2 regions of the Peribacillus sp. NPDC096448 genome follow, and region 2 is predicted to be linked to the other one. Evidence: riboswitches for the same ligand, from Rfam matches in the RefSeq annotation. Region 2 holds a riboswitch; the other holds the start of a gene.
The links. A riboswitch is a leader RNA that binds a small molecule or an ion and turns the genes downstream of it on or off. The one in region 2 is predicted to bind lysine.
Positions count from the first base shown of each region.

Region 1: it holds a riboswitch for lysine, as region 2 does, so the genes downstream of both, ACIQ0C_RS12305 (amino acid permease) here and ACIQ0C_RS00625 (aspartate kinase) in region 2, are expected to answer to the same signal.

Region 1 is NZ_JBIWEU010000006.1:113,367-121,419, forward strand. It holds gene ACIQ0C_RS12300 (glycoside hydrolase family 13 protein) at 1-1,594, shown strand, start outside; gene ACIQ0C_RS12305 (amino acid permease) at 1,644-3,095, opposite strand; lysine riboswitch at 3,191-3,375, opposite strand; gene ACIQ0C_RS12310 (LacI family DNA-binding transcriptional regulator) at 3,623-4,585, opposite strand; gene ACIQ0C_RS12315 (metal ABC transporter solute-binding protein, Zn/Mn family) at 5,215-6,132, shown strand; gene ACIQ0C_RS12320 (metal ABC transporter ATP-binding protein) at 6,145-6,900, shown strand; gene ACIQ0C_RS12325 (metal ABC transporter permease) at 6,911-7,834, shown strand; gene ACIQ0C_RS12330 (metal ABC transporter permease) at 7,831-8,053, shown strand, end outside.
Region 2 is NZ_JBIWEU010000001.1:128,323-136,375, forward strand. It holds gene ACIQ0C_RS00605 (electron transfer flavoprotein subunit beta/FixA family protein) at 94-867, shown strand; gene ACIQ0C_RS00610 (electron transfer flavoprotein subunit alpha/FixB family protein) at 935-1,912, shown strand; gene trxA (thioredoxin) at 2,089-2,430, shown strand; gene uvrC (excinuclease ABC subunit UvrC) at 2,534-4,306, shown strand; lysine riboswitch at 4,368-4,544, shown strand; gene ACIQ0C_RS00625 (aspartate kinase) at 4,634-5,866, shown strand; gene ACIQ0C_RS00630 (YslB family protein) at 5,930-6,400, opposite strand; gene ACIQ0C_RS00635 (succinate dehydrogenase cytochrome b558 subunit) at 6,786-7,394, shown strand; gene sdhA (succinate dehydrogenase flavoprotein subunit) at 7,465-8,053, shown strand, end outside.

The DNA of each region.
Region 1 (8,053 bases), on a different contig from region 2:
TATAAACGGGATCTTGATGAAGCTCGATTATTTACAAGAGTTGGGTGTGAACGTGATATGGCTATCCCCAGTTTATCAATCTCCCAATGATGACAATGGGTACGATATCAGTGATTATAAATCAATCATGACTGAATTCGGGACCATGTCTGATTTCGATAGGTTGTTGAAGGCAGTTCATGAGCGTGGAATGAAAATCATGATGGACCTCGTGGTCAACCATTCTTCAGATGAACATCCGTGGTTCGAGGAATCCCGATCCTCAAGAGATAATCCGAAACGTGATTATTATATTTGGAAACCTGGCAGGAATGGGAAAGAGCCAAATAATTGGGAGTCCATTTTTAAAGGTTCAGCATGGCAATATGATGAAGGAACCGATGAATATTATTTACATTTATTCAGCAGGAAACAACCGGATTTAAACTGGGAGAACCCTAAGCTCCGTGAAGAAATCTACAGCATTATGACTTGGTGGCTGGATAAGGGTGTCGATGGCTTCCGGATGGATGTCATCAACTTCCTTTCAAAAGATCAAAGCTATTCAGATGGAGCCGTTCATCATGAGAAGCAGTATGGTGATGGAAGCCCCTTTTTCCTGAATGGCCCGCGCATACATGAGTTTTTGCAGGAAATCAATCAACGGGCACTTTCTGGACATGACGTGATTACGGTTGGGGAGATGCCAGGCGTCACACCGGAGGAAGCACAATTGTTCACAGGTAAAGGTCGTGGTGAGCTACATATGGTCTTTCAATTCGAACATATGGATTTGGGGAAGGGACCAGAAGGGAAATGGAGTAACGATAAATGGAAGCTAACCGATTTAAAGCGAATTCTCTCCAAGTGGCAGACTGGTTTGGAGGGGGATGGCTGGAACAGTTTATACTGGAACAACCATGATCAGCCCCGGGTTGTCTCAAGGTTTGGTAATGATGGAAAGTATCGTATTGAAAGCGCAAAGATGCTTGCCGCTTGTCTTCATATGCTTCAAGGTACACCTTATATATATCAAGGGGAAGAGCTTGGCATGACCAATGTTGCATTTGAGGGCATCGATGAATACCGGGATATCGAAACATTGAATTCTTATGACGAACTCGTCAATTCTCATGGCTGGTCAAAAGAGCGGATGATGTCAGCCATCCACGCCCGCAGCCGGGATAATGCGAGGACACCGATTCAGTGGAATGACTCCCGGAACGCCGGATTCACGAAAGGGACTCCTTGGATTAAGGTTAATCCCAATTTTCCCGAGATTAATGCAGAAAAGGCCTACAATGATTCGAATTCCATTTTTCATTTTTATAAAAAGCTTATCCAATTACGCAAGGAACATGAAATCGTCGTTTATGGCCGTTTTGAACTGCTGTTGCCGGATGATGAACGAATATTTGCCTACACGAGATCGTTGGAAGAAGAAAAGCTGTTGGTGCTATGTAACTTTAAAGAAGAGCAGGCTCCCTATACTTTGCCTGAAGAGCTGCATGCATATGCTGCCACAAAGCTGATCGGCAATTATGATCAGGAGGAAGAAGGAATCTCCAGCAAACCCCTGCAACCATATGAATGCCGTGTTTATCATTTGAAATGAAAAAAGGACCTGTCCTTCTCCATTTAGGGAAGAACAGGTCCTTTGCGTATTATTTTGATTTAAGGTCACATTCCTCTAGCGGAATGATTTTCGTTTTATGTTTAATTTTATAGCCGAACCATAGGACGAAAAATAGGATCAAGCCAATGTAGGAAACGAACATTGAATTCCAATCGATCCCATCGCTGCTGAAAGCTTGATAGCCTTGTCCGATGATAATGATAATACAAAGGACAAGTGCGAATATAGGCCCGAATGGGAAGCCTTTTGCCCGGAATGGTAAAGCATTCATATCAAGGCCTTGAGCAGCGTAAGCTTTGCGGAACCGATAATGGGCAATTGCAATCCCTACCCAGGTGACGAATCCTGCCATGCCTGAAGCGTTCAATAACCAGATATAAACGACGCCATCACCGAAAAACGAAGCTAAGAATGCAACGCAGCCAACTAAAGAAGTCACGATAAGTGCATTCACGGGTACTCCTCTTTTATCTAACTTACCTAAGAACTTCGGTGCTTTCCCATCACGTGCCAAGTCCCATAGCATACGGGTTGAAGCGTACATGCCAGAGTTACCGGCAGAGAGTACGGATGATAAAATGATCGCGTTCATGATGGATGCGGCAAATGCAAGGCCGGCCCGTTCAAATACAAGCGTGAATGGACTTACGGCAACATCTTCACTCAATAAACGTGAATCGGTAAACGGAATGATCATGCCAATTACAAAAATGGCTAAGATATAGAATAAGATGATACGCCAGAAAACGGATCTGATCGCTTTTGGGATATTTTTTTCTGGATCCTCACTTTCACCAGCGGTCACTCCAAGCAATTCCGTACCTTGGAATGAAAAGCCGGCAGCCATGAATACACCTAGAATCGTGAAGAACCCTCCGTTAAAGGGACCTTCGCCCATTGTGAAATTGGAAAAACCAATTGGGTCTTTCCCACCCATGATTCCGAGAATGATCAGAACACCCGTGATCAAGAAAATGACGACTGTCACGACCTTGATCATGGCAAACCAGAATTCTGTTTCCCCGAAACCTTTAACTGACATGTAATTGATAAGAAACATAGTGATTAACGCAATGGCACTCCAGATAATTGAAGGGCTATCAGGGAACCAGAACTTCATAATTAAGACAACGGCTGCCAATTCAGCGGCAATGGTGATTGCCCAGTTATACCAGTAGTTCCAACCAATCGCAAAACCGAAAGACGGATCGACGAATTTGGATGCATAGACACGGAACGAACCGGCCACTGGCATGAACGCTGCCATTTCTGCAAGACTTGTCATTAAGTAATAAACCATGATGCCGATGATCGCGTATGCCACCAAGGCACCGCCGGGACCGGCTGAATGAATGGCACCGCCACTTGCTAAAAATAAACCTGTTCCAATCGTTCCACCTAATGAAATCATCATTAAATGACGCGCTTTCAGGCTCCTTTTCAGTTCAGTAGGGCTTGATGCTGATTGTGAATTTGACAATTGATGTTACACTCCTTTTTATTGGAAGGGAACGAAAAATAAAAAACAGCAGTCGAAAAAGATCGACGGCTGTTTATAATAAACCCGTTTATCCTTCCGAAGATAGCTCCCCACGCTTTGTGAAAAAACGTGACAGTGGTGTTCCTATTCGGTTACACCGCCAGCAAGAATATACATGGAATATACCCTAACTTCGGCAACTTATCCTTTCAAACGGAGTCTTTAATTTTCCAGAATCTCGTCCGTTTTACTTTTATAAGCTGCAGCCTCTAACTCATCGGTAAATGAGGAAGTATTCAATTTTCTAAAATCGTTGGCGTCAGCTTGTGGGTGACGTCGGACGATTATACTCATGAAATTCATGCAATCGCTAATAGATTGCTAGTAATTGAGTAAACTTTACTATATCAAAATTATAAAATAACTTCTGGGATATCGCAATGATTATTTTACGTGGTTATTTTTTCCTAGTTATGAGTGATGGCAGTAAGGAAGAATTCAAGTACTAAAATAAAGCATCCTCTTGACTAAACGGTTTTCCTTTTTATTAGTGCGTAGTCCAGTTTTACATGTTTGACCTCTTCAGGATTCTCAAATAGGTCCACTGCCATTTTCCCAATCCATTCCAGCGGTAAGGAGATGGTCGTGATGTCGAGTATTTCGCCAAGGCTATCATTATTGAAGCCGAGAATGGCCACATCTTCCGGTACCCTTATACCCGATTTCTTAGCGGTAAGAATGAAGCCCGCCGCCGTGTCATCATTCGTGATGATGATGGCATCAGGTTTATCCATCATCGAATTCCATTCCTGAAACAATTGTTCACCGTCTTTGATATGATAACTGCCTTCAAATAGCCATTCTTTATTGTTTATCAGTTGATGTTTACTCATGATATCGTTAAAGGCCTTTGTACGATGGGAACTATTTCTGCTCTTTTTACGGCCGAGGCTGTATCCGATTTTCTTATATCCTTTAGCAATCACGTACTCAAGGGCACAGGAAAAAGCGGCATAATGATCAATGCTGATGGATGAGAATTCAGCTTGGGCTGTATCTTCACATAAAATAATCGGTCCGTATTTTTGATAATCCAAGAGGATTTTCATTTCCGAAATCCTTGAACAAACGATAATGCCATCGAGCTGCTTCATTTGCAGCATATTAAAAGCCTGGATCTCTTTCTCTCTATCATAATTTGTTTGAAAGATGACGATATGACAGCCAATTGCATTTGCCTGTTTAGTGATTCCGTTAACGATTGCCCCGTAATATGGGTGATTGTTGAAGGGGATGATAATGCCGATAAGATTGGTTTTGCCTTTTGAAAGATGAATGGCGTTGATGTTTCTCGTATAATTCAAACGATCGATCGCTTCTAAGACGCTCTTTCTTTTATCGGGGCTTACATATGGATGATCATTCAATACACGAGACACTGTTGAGACAGATACACCAGCACATTGAGCTATTTCTTTAATATTTGTCATGGTATCACCGTTTTTTCTTTTTTTATATTGTACAGTATGAAACCCATTTCAGGGCAAGGGAACAGTGTGGGGCTGCTGAAGATTTCTTCAAATAAGGTCTTGTTCTGGTATTGGTTTCATCCTTTAAGATTTGTTTAAGTCTTAGAGGAGGAGGAAATCATGATGTTCCAAACTTTAATCACCCTGTTTGTGCTTTGCGGAATCGAATTGGGATTTGCGTACTTGGCAATTTCCTTGAAACAGGAAAAATAAGTGTCAAAGCCCGAATTCCGCGGCATTATGCGTGGAAACCGCGTTTACTCGTGAATTTCACGTCGTCCCTAAATAGCTCCCCTAGGTTTATATTCACCATAAAAACTCCACAATATAAATATAACTTCATCATTCGGAATGATTGACTGTCAGGGAGCTCCCTAGTGGAGCTTCCTGACAGTTTTTGCTGTGTGTATTAGTCATCCGCCTTTTTGAAATGTTTAAAAATAGTTGCACTTTTTTTGTATATTTGTGTATAGTATAAAATAAGTTGTGTAGAGGAAACTTTTTAGCATTTACGACAATGTAAAAAAATTTACACTTAGTTTTGCGCATGGCAAACTATTTTAGAAAGATGAAAAAGGGAGGGAATATGGATGGGTTTTCTAAAATCTATTGGAGGCGTGCTTGCTGCATTGCTGATTTTAACGGGGTGCGGCAATGATACGGCCGAAAGGGATAATGGCAAGCTGAATGTCGTTACAACAACGGGAATGATTGGGGATTTGGTTGAGAATATCGGCGGTAAAAATGTCGAGGTCACAAGTTTAATGGGACCGGGAGTCGACCCCCATCTATATAAAGCGACGCAGGGTGATGTGAAGACACTGGATTCGGCTGATATGATTTTTTATAACGGATTGCATCTTGAAGGGAAAATGGCGGATATATTTGAAATGATGAGCAAGGATAAACCGACGATTGCCGTAACGGAAGACTTTAAGGAGAACCAACTTAGAAAAGTGAGTGCAACGGAGCATGATCCCCACGTATGGTTTGATGTAAAGCTTTGGATCGTTGCGGCGGAGGCAGTTAAGAAAGAATTGATTGCCAAGGACCCGGACAATGAAGCAGAGTATCGTGAAAATTATGAGGAGTATGTTCTGCAATTGGAGGAACTTGATAAATATGTCCAGGAGGAAATTAATAAAGTGCCAGAAGACCAGCGGGTGCTCGTTACAGCACATGATGCTTTTGGATACTACGGGCAGTCATATGGCCTGGACGTAAGAGGGCTCCAAGGGATCAATACATTATCGGAATATGGATCAAAAGATGTGACGGATATGCGGAATTATCTTGTGGAGAACAAAATAAAAGCGATTTTCATTGAGTCAAGTGTACCGAGGAAGGCTATCGAGGCTGTCATCCAAGGAGCAGGTAAGCAGGGCCACAAAGTGGAAATCGGCGGTGAATTGTTCTCGGATGCCATGGGTGAAAGAGGGACGGAAGAAGGAACATATATCGGAATGGTCCGTCATAATACCGACACCATCGTCCATGCTTTGAAATAAGGGGGGGAAACTATGAATCAAGCAGCTTTGAAGGTCGAGAATTTAACGATTGCTTATCATAAGAAACCGGTTGTCGAAGATGTCTCATTTGAGGTGCCGGAAGGGAATTTAATCGGTATCATAGGCCCAAATGGAGCAGGGAAGTCCACTTTGATAAAGGGAATACTCGAATTGATCCCAAAAATATCGGGGCAAATCACAATAAAGGGCTCTACTTATAAAACGATGAGGAAGAGTATCGGCTATGTCCCACAGCGGGAGTCGGTGGATTGGGATTTTCCGACCAACGCACTTGATGTCGTGATGATGGGCAGATATGGTCATCTCGGATGGCTGAGGCGACCAGGGAAGTCCGAAAGGCAGAAGGGGATGGAGTGCCTGGAAAAGGTGGGGATGGCTGAATACGCTAACCGCCAGATCAGCCAGCTATCAGGTGGACAGCAGCAACGGATATTCCTGGCCCGTGCATTGGCACAGGAAGCGGATATTTATTTTATGGATGAACCGTTCGTAGGGGTGGATGCCGCAACAGAGAAAGCGATCATACAATTGCTGATGGAATTGAAGGAAAAAGGCAAAACCGTTCTGGTTGTGCACCATGACCTATCCACCGTGAAGGAATATTTCGACTGGACGATGTTATTGAATAAGAAGGTGATGAAAATAGGTCCGACAGAGGAAGTGTTCATTCCCGAATACTTACAGGCAACATATGGAGGCCGCTTAGCGATACTATCAGACACAAAGTCCGGCCTTTTATTAAAATGAGGTGTACACGATGAACATAATGGACATTATCACTGATCCAAATACAAGGTGGATATTGCTCGGCACGATGTTCCTCGGATTAAGCAGCGGGGTCATCGGCAGCTTTGCCTACCTCAGAAAGCAATCTTTGCTTGGCGACACGCTCGCACATGCAGCGTTACCCGGTATCTGTGTCGCCTTTATGTTAACTGGGGTGAAATCGACTTCCTACTTTCTGGTAGGTGCTGCCCTGGCTGGCTTAGTGGCTGTCTTCTTGATCAGTGTGCTTACGAGATACAGTAAGATCAAGCAGGATGCGGCCTTGGGAATCGTCTTATCTTCTTTCTTTGGCTTTGGAATTGTCATGCTTACGCAAATCCAGCAGAGCGAGTATGGAAACCAGAGTGGGTTGGATACCTTTTTATTCGGGCAGACGGCGTCAATGGTGATGTCCGATGTATATATGATGATGACGGTTTCCTTTATTCTCATTTTCACTTGTACCGTATTTTTTAAAGAATTCAAATTACTGTCCTTTGACCCTGGGTTTGCTAAGGGGATGGGATTGCCGGTTGTTTTTCTGGATTATTTCATCATGATGCTGATCGTGGCAGCTGTAGTGATCGGCATCCAGGCTGTAGGAGTCGTATTGATGGCATCTTTACTGATCACGCCTGCGGTATCTGCGAGGTATTGGACGGAGCGCCTGCATATCATGGTCATCCTGTCTGGCATATTCGGAATGTTGAGCGGCGTGTCTGGAACGTTGATCAGTACATCGGTCAATGATTTGCCAACAGGACCGTTAATTGTCTTATCCGCGACGGTATGGTTTTTCTTTTCCATGCTTTTTGCACCTAAACGCGGAGTGCTTTCATCTGTATGGAGAAGGGTATCGACGAAAAAGAAATATTCTCTCGAACAGGATAGAAGGAAAGGGAGCCACTCATCATGAATGATTTTTGGATTATCTTAGTCGGAGCATTAGTGGCGGGTTCTTGCAGTGTATTAGGGTGTTTTTTGATAGTCAGGAAAATGACGTTGATTGGGGATGCAATCAGCCATTCCGTTTTGCCGGGAATCGTATTGGCATTTTTAATGACCGGAACCCGTGATTCGGTTCCAATGCTGATCGGGGCGGCTGTGCTCGGCTTGCTTACCGTATTCTTGATCC
Region 2 (8,053 bases):
ATCATGCAGGATTTTGATGAAATCTGTAGAACATTACTATATATCAATAAAATTCATAATCTTCAAAACTCAAATCATTCGGGAGGTATTATCGTGAACATTTATGTACTGCTGAAAAGAACATTTGATACAGAAGAAAAAATCACACTATCCAACGGGAAAATTAATGAGGATGGAGCAGAATTCATCATTAATCCATACGATGAGTACGCAGTTGAAGAAGCAATCCAGGTACGTGATGCACAAGGCGGAGAAGTTACGGTTATTTCTGTCGGAACGGAAGAGGCTGAAAAGCAATTACGCACAGCGCTGGCAATGGGTGCTGACAAAGCCGTATTGATAAATATAGAAGACGACATAGAAAATGGCGACCAGTTCACGACTGCCAAAATTATAGGCGAATACTTAAAAGATAAAAATGCCGATCTAATCATTGCAGGGAACGTTGCAATCGATGGCGGTTCTGGGCAAGTGGGACCACGCGTTGCCGAAATTTTGGGAATTCCTTATATTACAACCATTACTAAACTGGACATAGAAAATGGAAATGTAAGCGTTATCCGTGATGTCGAAGGGGACTCCGAAACGATCGAAGCATCTCTTCCATTGTTGGTGACAGCTCAACAAGGGCTAAATGAGCCACGTTATCCTTCATTGCCAGGAATCATGAAAGCGAAGAAAAAACCGCTTGAAGAATTGGAATTGGATGACCTGGATTTGGAAGAAGAAGATGTTGAGGCAAAAACAAAAACGATTGAAATTTACCTTCCTGCTAAAAAAGAAGCTGGAAAAGTTTTGGACGGTGAAATCAGTGCTCAAGTTAGCGAGCTTGTTCAATTATTACGCAGTGAAGCAAAAGTGATTTAATCGATACGGTACTGTTCAAAACAACAACACACGACAAAAAGAAAAAAAGCACAGGAGGTTTTTATAAATGGCTAGAAAGTTTCTTGTATTGGGCGAAGTTCGTGATGGTTCACTAAGAAATGTATCATTTGAAGCTATCGGTGCGGCTAAGCTTGCTGCGGATGGCGGGGAAATCGTTGGTGTTTTAGTTGGTGACAGTGTTCAAAATTTCGGTAATGAATTGATCCAGTATGGTGCAGACCGGGTTATTGCAGTCGAAAATGATCAATTGAAACAATATACTTCAGATGGATATGCGCAAAGCTTGCTTGCCGTCATCGAGCAGGAAAAGCCGGAAGGGATTTTCTTTGGACATACTGCGCTAGGAAAAGACCTTGCACCTAAATTGGCTGGAAAGCTTGAATCAGGATTGATCTCCGACGTTACATCCATTGAAGAAGAAGGTGGAAATATCGTTTTCACCCGTCCGATATATTCTGGTAAAGCATTTGAAAAGAAAATTGTTACAGATGGCGTGATTTTCGCGACAATCCGTCCGAACAATATCGAACCATTAGCGAAAGATGAGTCCCGCTCTGGTGATGTTTCTACATTAAATGTGGATATTAAGGACTTACGGACAATCATTAAAGACGTTGTTAGAAAAGCCAGTGAAGGGGTCGACCTTTCAGAAGCGAAAGTAGTCATCGCGGGTGGCCGTGGCGTGAAAAGTGAAGATGGTTTTGAACCATTAAAGGAACTGGCACAGGTTCTTGGCGGAGCGGTAGGAGCTTCCCGCGGAGCATGTGATGCGGACTATTGCGATTACTCATTGCAAATCGGGCAAACGGGTAAAGTCGTAACACCTGACCTTTATATCGCTTGCGGAATTTCCGGTGCGATCCAGCATTTAGCGGGAATGTCCAACTCCAAGGTTATCGTTGCCATCAATAAAGACCCGGAAGCTAACATATTCAATGTGGCTGATTATGGAATTGTCGGAGACCTTTTCGAAGTCGTTCCATTACTTACGGAAGAATTCAAAAAACTTAAAGTTAACGCGTAATAGAAATAATACAGATGAGGGGCAAGACATTCGGCATAAGCCGATACATGTCTTGCCCCTTTATGCAGATAGGCAAGGATTTTGGCCTGCATATTTACTCTTTTTTTGGACATCCTACCACTGAAGCAAAATATTAGCATCGATTCGAGCAACAATGTTATACTGTCTTTAGTTATTTGAGTAAATTTGAGGAGGAATTATATATGGCTATTGTAAATGCAACTGACCAAACTTTCACAACAGATACTAGCGAAGGTGTCGTTCTTGTAGATTTTTGGGCTCCATGGTGTGGACCTTGTAAAATGATCGCTCCTGTTCTTCAAGAGCTTGATACTGAAATTGGCGATACAGCAAAAATCGTAAAAGTGGATGTAGATGAAAACCAAGAAACAGCTGGAAAATTCGGTGTGATGAGCATCCCGACATTAATCGTCCTTAAAGACGGTGAAGTGGTTGATAAGGTTGTTGGTTTCCAACCTAAAGAAGCACTTGCTGAACTTATTGCAAAACACGCGTAATAGTAAGTTAGCTAAAAAAAGCTTCAAGTCTGCGGACTTGAAGCTTTTTTCGCTATCTTGATATATAATGATTGTAAAAATGGGAGAACAGGAGGCTGAATGCATGAATCAACAAATAAAGAATAAACTTGCCCTTCTTCCCGATCAACCTGGTTGTTATTTAATGAAAGATCGTCAGGGAACGATCATATATGTAGGCAAAGCGAAGGTGTTGAAAAATCGTGTCCGTTCTTATTTTACGGGATCTCATGATGGGAAAACATTTCGGCTCGTGAATGAGATTGAGGATTTCGAATACATCGTCACCTCTTCCAATATCGAAGCTCTTATTTTAGAGTTGAACTTAATCAAAAAACATGACCCAAAATATAATGTCATGCTAAAGGATGATAAGACGTATCCTTTCATCAAGCTGACTGCGGAACGCCACCCGCGTCTCATCATTACGCGAAAAGTCAAAAAAGACAAAGGGAAATATTTCGGTCCTTATCCGAATGCATTTGCAGCCAACGAAACGAAAAAATTGCTCGACCGCATCTATCCCTTAAGGAAATGCAATACTTTACCTGATCGCGTTTGTCTCTACTATCACCTAGGCCAGTGCCTGGCCCCATGTGTATATGATGTAGAGGAACAGGAATATAAAAAAATGGTCGATGATATCAACCGGTTCTTGAACGGCGGGCATACTGAAATAAAAAAAGAACTGACTGAAAAAATGCTAGAGGCATCGGAAGAGCTCGATTTCGAGAGGGCCAAGGAGTTCCGTGACAAGATTGCCCACATCGATATTACGATGGAGAAGCAGAAAATGATGACGACCGATTTCATCGACAGGGATGTATTTGGCTTTGCCTATGATAAAGGCTGGATGTGCGTTCAGGTATTTTTTGTCCGTCAGGGTAAATTGATAGAAAGGGATGTTTCACTTTTTCCGGTCTACGATGAACCCGAACAGGAACTTCTTACATTCCTCGGTCAGTTTTACGAGATTACGAACCACTTTAAACCAAAGGAAATCTTGCTGCCTGAATCAGTGGATGCCGAAATGGCCGAAGGGCTGCTTGGTGTCAAAACGATTCACCCGAAACGGGGAGCGAAAAAAGACATGCTTAAATTGGCGAATAAAAATGCCTCCATCGCCCTTCAGGAAAAATTCTCTTTGATTGAAAGAGATGAAGAAAGAACGATCAATGCGGTGGAAAACCTCGGGAAACAACTGGGTATCTACACCCCGCATCGAATTGAAGCTTTCGATAACTCCAATATCCAGGGAAGTGACCCCGTTTCCGCTTTAGTCGTGTTCATTGATGGGAAGCCGGAAAAAAGAGAGTACCGAAAATATAAAATCAAGACGGTCCAGGGACCTGATGATTATGAATCGATGCGTGAAGTGGTCAGAAGAAGATATTCACGAGTATTGAAAGAAGGGCTGCCGCTTCCGGATTTGATCATCATTGATGGCGGAAAGGGACATGTCGAAGCAGTGCGGGATATTCTCGAAAATGAATTGGGCCTTGATATTCCACTTTCAGGCCTCATTAAGGATGAAAAGCATAGGACCTCGCAATTGATGATCGGAAATCCGCTTGAACTCGTACCTCTTGATTCACGGAGCCAGGAATTTTACCTATTGCAAAGAATTCAGGATGAAGTGCACCGGTTCGCGATTACGTTTCATCGTCAGCTTCGCGGGAAAAATGCGGTTCACTCCCAGCTTGATGATATTCCAGGAGTCGGGGAAAAGCGAAGGAAGCAATTATTAAGGCATTTTGGATCATTGAAGAAAATCAAAGAGGCAACGGCCGAGGAAATCATGGAAGCTGGCATGCCAAAAGGGGTAGCCGAGGGAATCGTTAGAAAACTACAAGAATAATCTTGCTACCGATGAATCTCTATGCTATGATTAAAAGGAATTTTTAACTAGACAACTTAAAAGTGCTGATAGAGGTGCGGAATTCAAGAGTAAAAACCTGGAGAAGTATGAGCTTCCATGAAAGGTTTTGAAAGGGGACGACGCCGAAGGAAGACAAGACTCATACCTTGTTCTCCTGGTCCGACATTTAATAAATGGCGGATTGTCAGGGTTTATACCCTGGAGAGCTATCTCACTGTGTTTACAGTATTAGGGTATGTGACCACAGCAATGAGATATTTCTCATTGCTTTTTTTATTGCCTAAAAAGTAGAGAGGGTGCATGAGGATGGCATTAATCGTTCAAAAATTCGGCGGAACATCCGTCGGTAGCGTAGAAAAAATCAAAAATGTTGCCAATCGGGTAATCGAGGAAGCGGAGAATGGAAATGAGGTTGTCGTCGTTGTTTCAGCTATGGGGAAAACAACGGACCAATTGGTTTCCATGGCCCGTGATATTTCCGGATCCCCTAGCAAGAGGGAAATGGATATGCTATTGACCACTGGGGAACAGGTAACGATTTCCCTGTTAACGATGGCATTGATTGAAGAAGGACATGAAGCCATTTCGTATACTGGCTGGCAGGCTGGCATGGAAACGGAATCCGTTCATGGGAATGCCCGGATTTTAAACATCGATGCCACGAGGATCCAAGCTCAGCTTCAGGAGAAGAAAATAGTGGTCGTAGCCGGTTTCCAGGGTAACGATGCAAATGGGGAAATCACTACCTTAGGGCGAGGCGGTTCCGATACGACGGCGGTTGCCATCGCTGCAGCGCTGAATGCGGATAGATGCGATATTTATACGGATGTAACGGGTGTTTTCACAACGGACCCACGCTACATAAAAGGCGCGCGAAAACTCCAATCCATTTCTTACGATGAAATGCTGGAACTTGCCAACCTCGGGGCGGGCGTCCTTCATCCAAGGGCTGTCGAATATGCAAAAAATTATCAAATTCCGCTTGAAGTCCGTTCAAGCATGGAGAGAGAATCAGGAACGATCATAGAGGAGGAAGCAACTATGGAAGAAAACTTAATTGTACGCGGCATTGCTTTTGAAGACAGCATTACGAGGGTCACAATATATGGTTTGCCCCAATCACTTGGTGCATTATCCACTATCTTCACGACACTTGCGAAAAACCGGATCAATGTGGACATCATCATTCAAAGCATGACTGCCGAGGATACGACCAATCTATCTTTTTCCACAAAAAGTGAAGATACGGAAGCGGCCTTGATTGTGCTGGAAAATAATAAAGAACACTTGGGATTCGACCGGGTCGAAACGGAGAGCGGGTTGGCCAAAGTGTCCATCGTCGGTTCTGGTATGGTATCCAATCCGGGAGTGGCTGCCGAGATGTTTGAAGTGATGGCCAATACAGGCATCCAAGTGAAAATGGTCAGCACATCGGAAATTAAAGTTTCGACTGTCATCAATGAAAAGGAAATGGTGAAGGCGGTTGAATCCCTTCATGAAGCATTTAAACTTGGTCAGCATGCAAATGTGCTAGCTTAAGTGTCATGAGTCCAATAAAAAACAGACTTCCGGTAAAAAGGGTAAGTCTGTTTTAAGGGCTCATTAGATTGGATCTCTGGGATCCCATTGGATGGTGAATATCACTTTTTTTGCGCGGCGTTTGATTTCTTCCGTTGATTCGCTGAGGAATTTCTTTTGCAGTGTAAACTGCTCGGCAAGGAAACCGGCTTCAAGCTGGAAGTGACAATCAGGGTGTAAATCCAGGCGGCGGCTGATTATTTCACCCGTCAGGGATAATTCCATTTCGTGTTTCGTATACTTCAAGATTTCCAGATTGCCCCACCCAGCGCTTTGGAAAAATTCAATCACTTCCTGATCGCCATTCAATGGGAATTTTCTTGCTAATTGTTTACCTGCCCAATAGAGGATTTGATTAGAGTCTTTTCCGAGAATATCGTTCAATAGAACTTCTCTGATTAATTCGTATCCGAAAGCTGGAACCAGGAATTCTTCAGTTTGAATTTCTTCAGTTTGAATCTCTTCTTCTATCGCAGCAGCAATATTTTTTTTCATAATTTATCGCCTCTTTCTGTAAATCTATTATAAACGTATTTCTTTTGCAAATTATACTGTTTTTTATTTATTTAAATAACAATTGGAAAAAAATGAGAAATTATACCGAGATATTAATAGGTAAATTAGAAATTTATTCAAAATATCACCTTGACAAACAAAAAATAGCCAATTTAATCCAAAAAAATCTATTCTGAAAAAGAGATTTCTTGTATCCGTTTTCTTGACGCACATAGAAGTCAGGAGTAAAATGGACATGTCACATAATTGTAAAGGAAGTATTGAGGATTTTTTTTTGACTCTATACTGTATTTTCACGCGGAGATAAAAGGTAGCCACCAGATTATCTTTGCATGATTTTTCACAAATTAAGGGGGGGCACTTAGTGGCAAAGAATCGTGAGTTTGGGAATCGCAGGCTTCATTCACTTCTAGGAGTAATTCCAATTGGTCTATTCCTAATTTTTCATTTATCGGTAAACTTTATGGCAACAAAAGGAGAAGAAACATTTAATGGGGCAGTTCATTTAATTGAGTTTACACCCGTGAAGATTTTGGTGGAATGGGTCGTCATCTATCTACCGCTCATTTTCCATGCTGTGTACGGAATTTATATTGCCTTTACAGCAAAAAACAATTTAGGCAGATTTAGTTTCTTCCGTAACTGGATGTTCATGCTGCAACGCTTAACTGGAATCATAACATTGATTTTCCTTGTTTGGCATATATGGGCAACTAGAATTCAAGCAGCTATGGGTGCTGAAGTTAACTTTGACATGATGGCGGATATTTTCTCTAGTCCATTCATGCTTGTGTTCTATATTGTTGGTGTTATCTCGGCAATCTTCCACTTTGCTAATGGATTATGGTCATTTGCTGTGAGCTGGGGTCTGACAGTTTCACCAAGATCGCAAAGAATCATGACTTACTTTACATTGATCGTTTTCGTTCTTCTTTCTTATATCGGGATCAGCGCAATTTTCGCTTTTGTATAAGAAGATAGAGTTCATCTATAAGTATTAGGAAAAACATAGCTTGGCTAATGGAAATAAGGGAGTGACAGAATTGGGTAAAGGTAAAATAGTTATCGTTGGTGGAGGTCTAGCTGGATTAATGGCTACGATCAAAGCAGCAGAGCTGGGACAACAGGTTGATTTATTTTCTTTAGTGCCTGTTAAACGCTCTCACTCAGTTTGTGCCCAAGGCGGAATCAACGGGGCAGTAAATACAAAAGGTGAAGGGGATTCTCCATATATCCACTTCGACGATACAGTTTATGGCGGAGATTTCTTGGCTAACCAACCGCCGGTTAAAGCGATGTGCGAAGCAGCACCATCGATCATCCATATGTTTGACCGTATGGGTGTAATGTTCAACCGTACTCCGGAAGGTCTTCTTGATTTCCGTCGTTTCGGTGGTACTCAACATAGCCGTACAGCATTCGCTGGTGCAACAACTGGTCAGCAATTACTTTACGCATTGGACGAGCAGGTTCGCCGTTATGAAGTGGAAGGCCTTGTAACGAAATATGAAGGCTGGGAATTCCTTGGAGCTGTCATCGATGATGAGCAAACAGCACGCGGTATCGTAGCTCAAAACCTGACTTCAATGGAAATCAAATCATTCCCTGGCGACGCAGTCATCATGGCAAGCG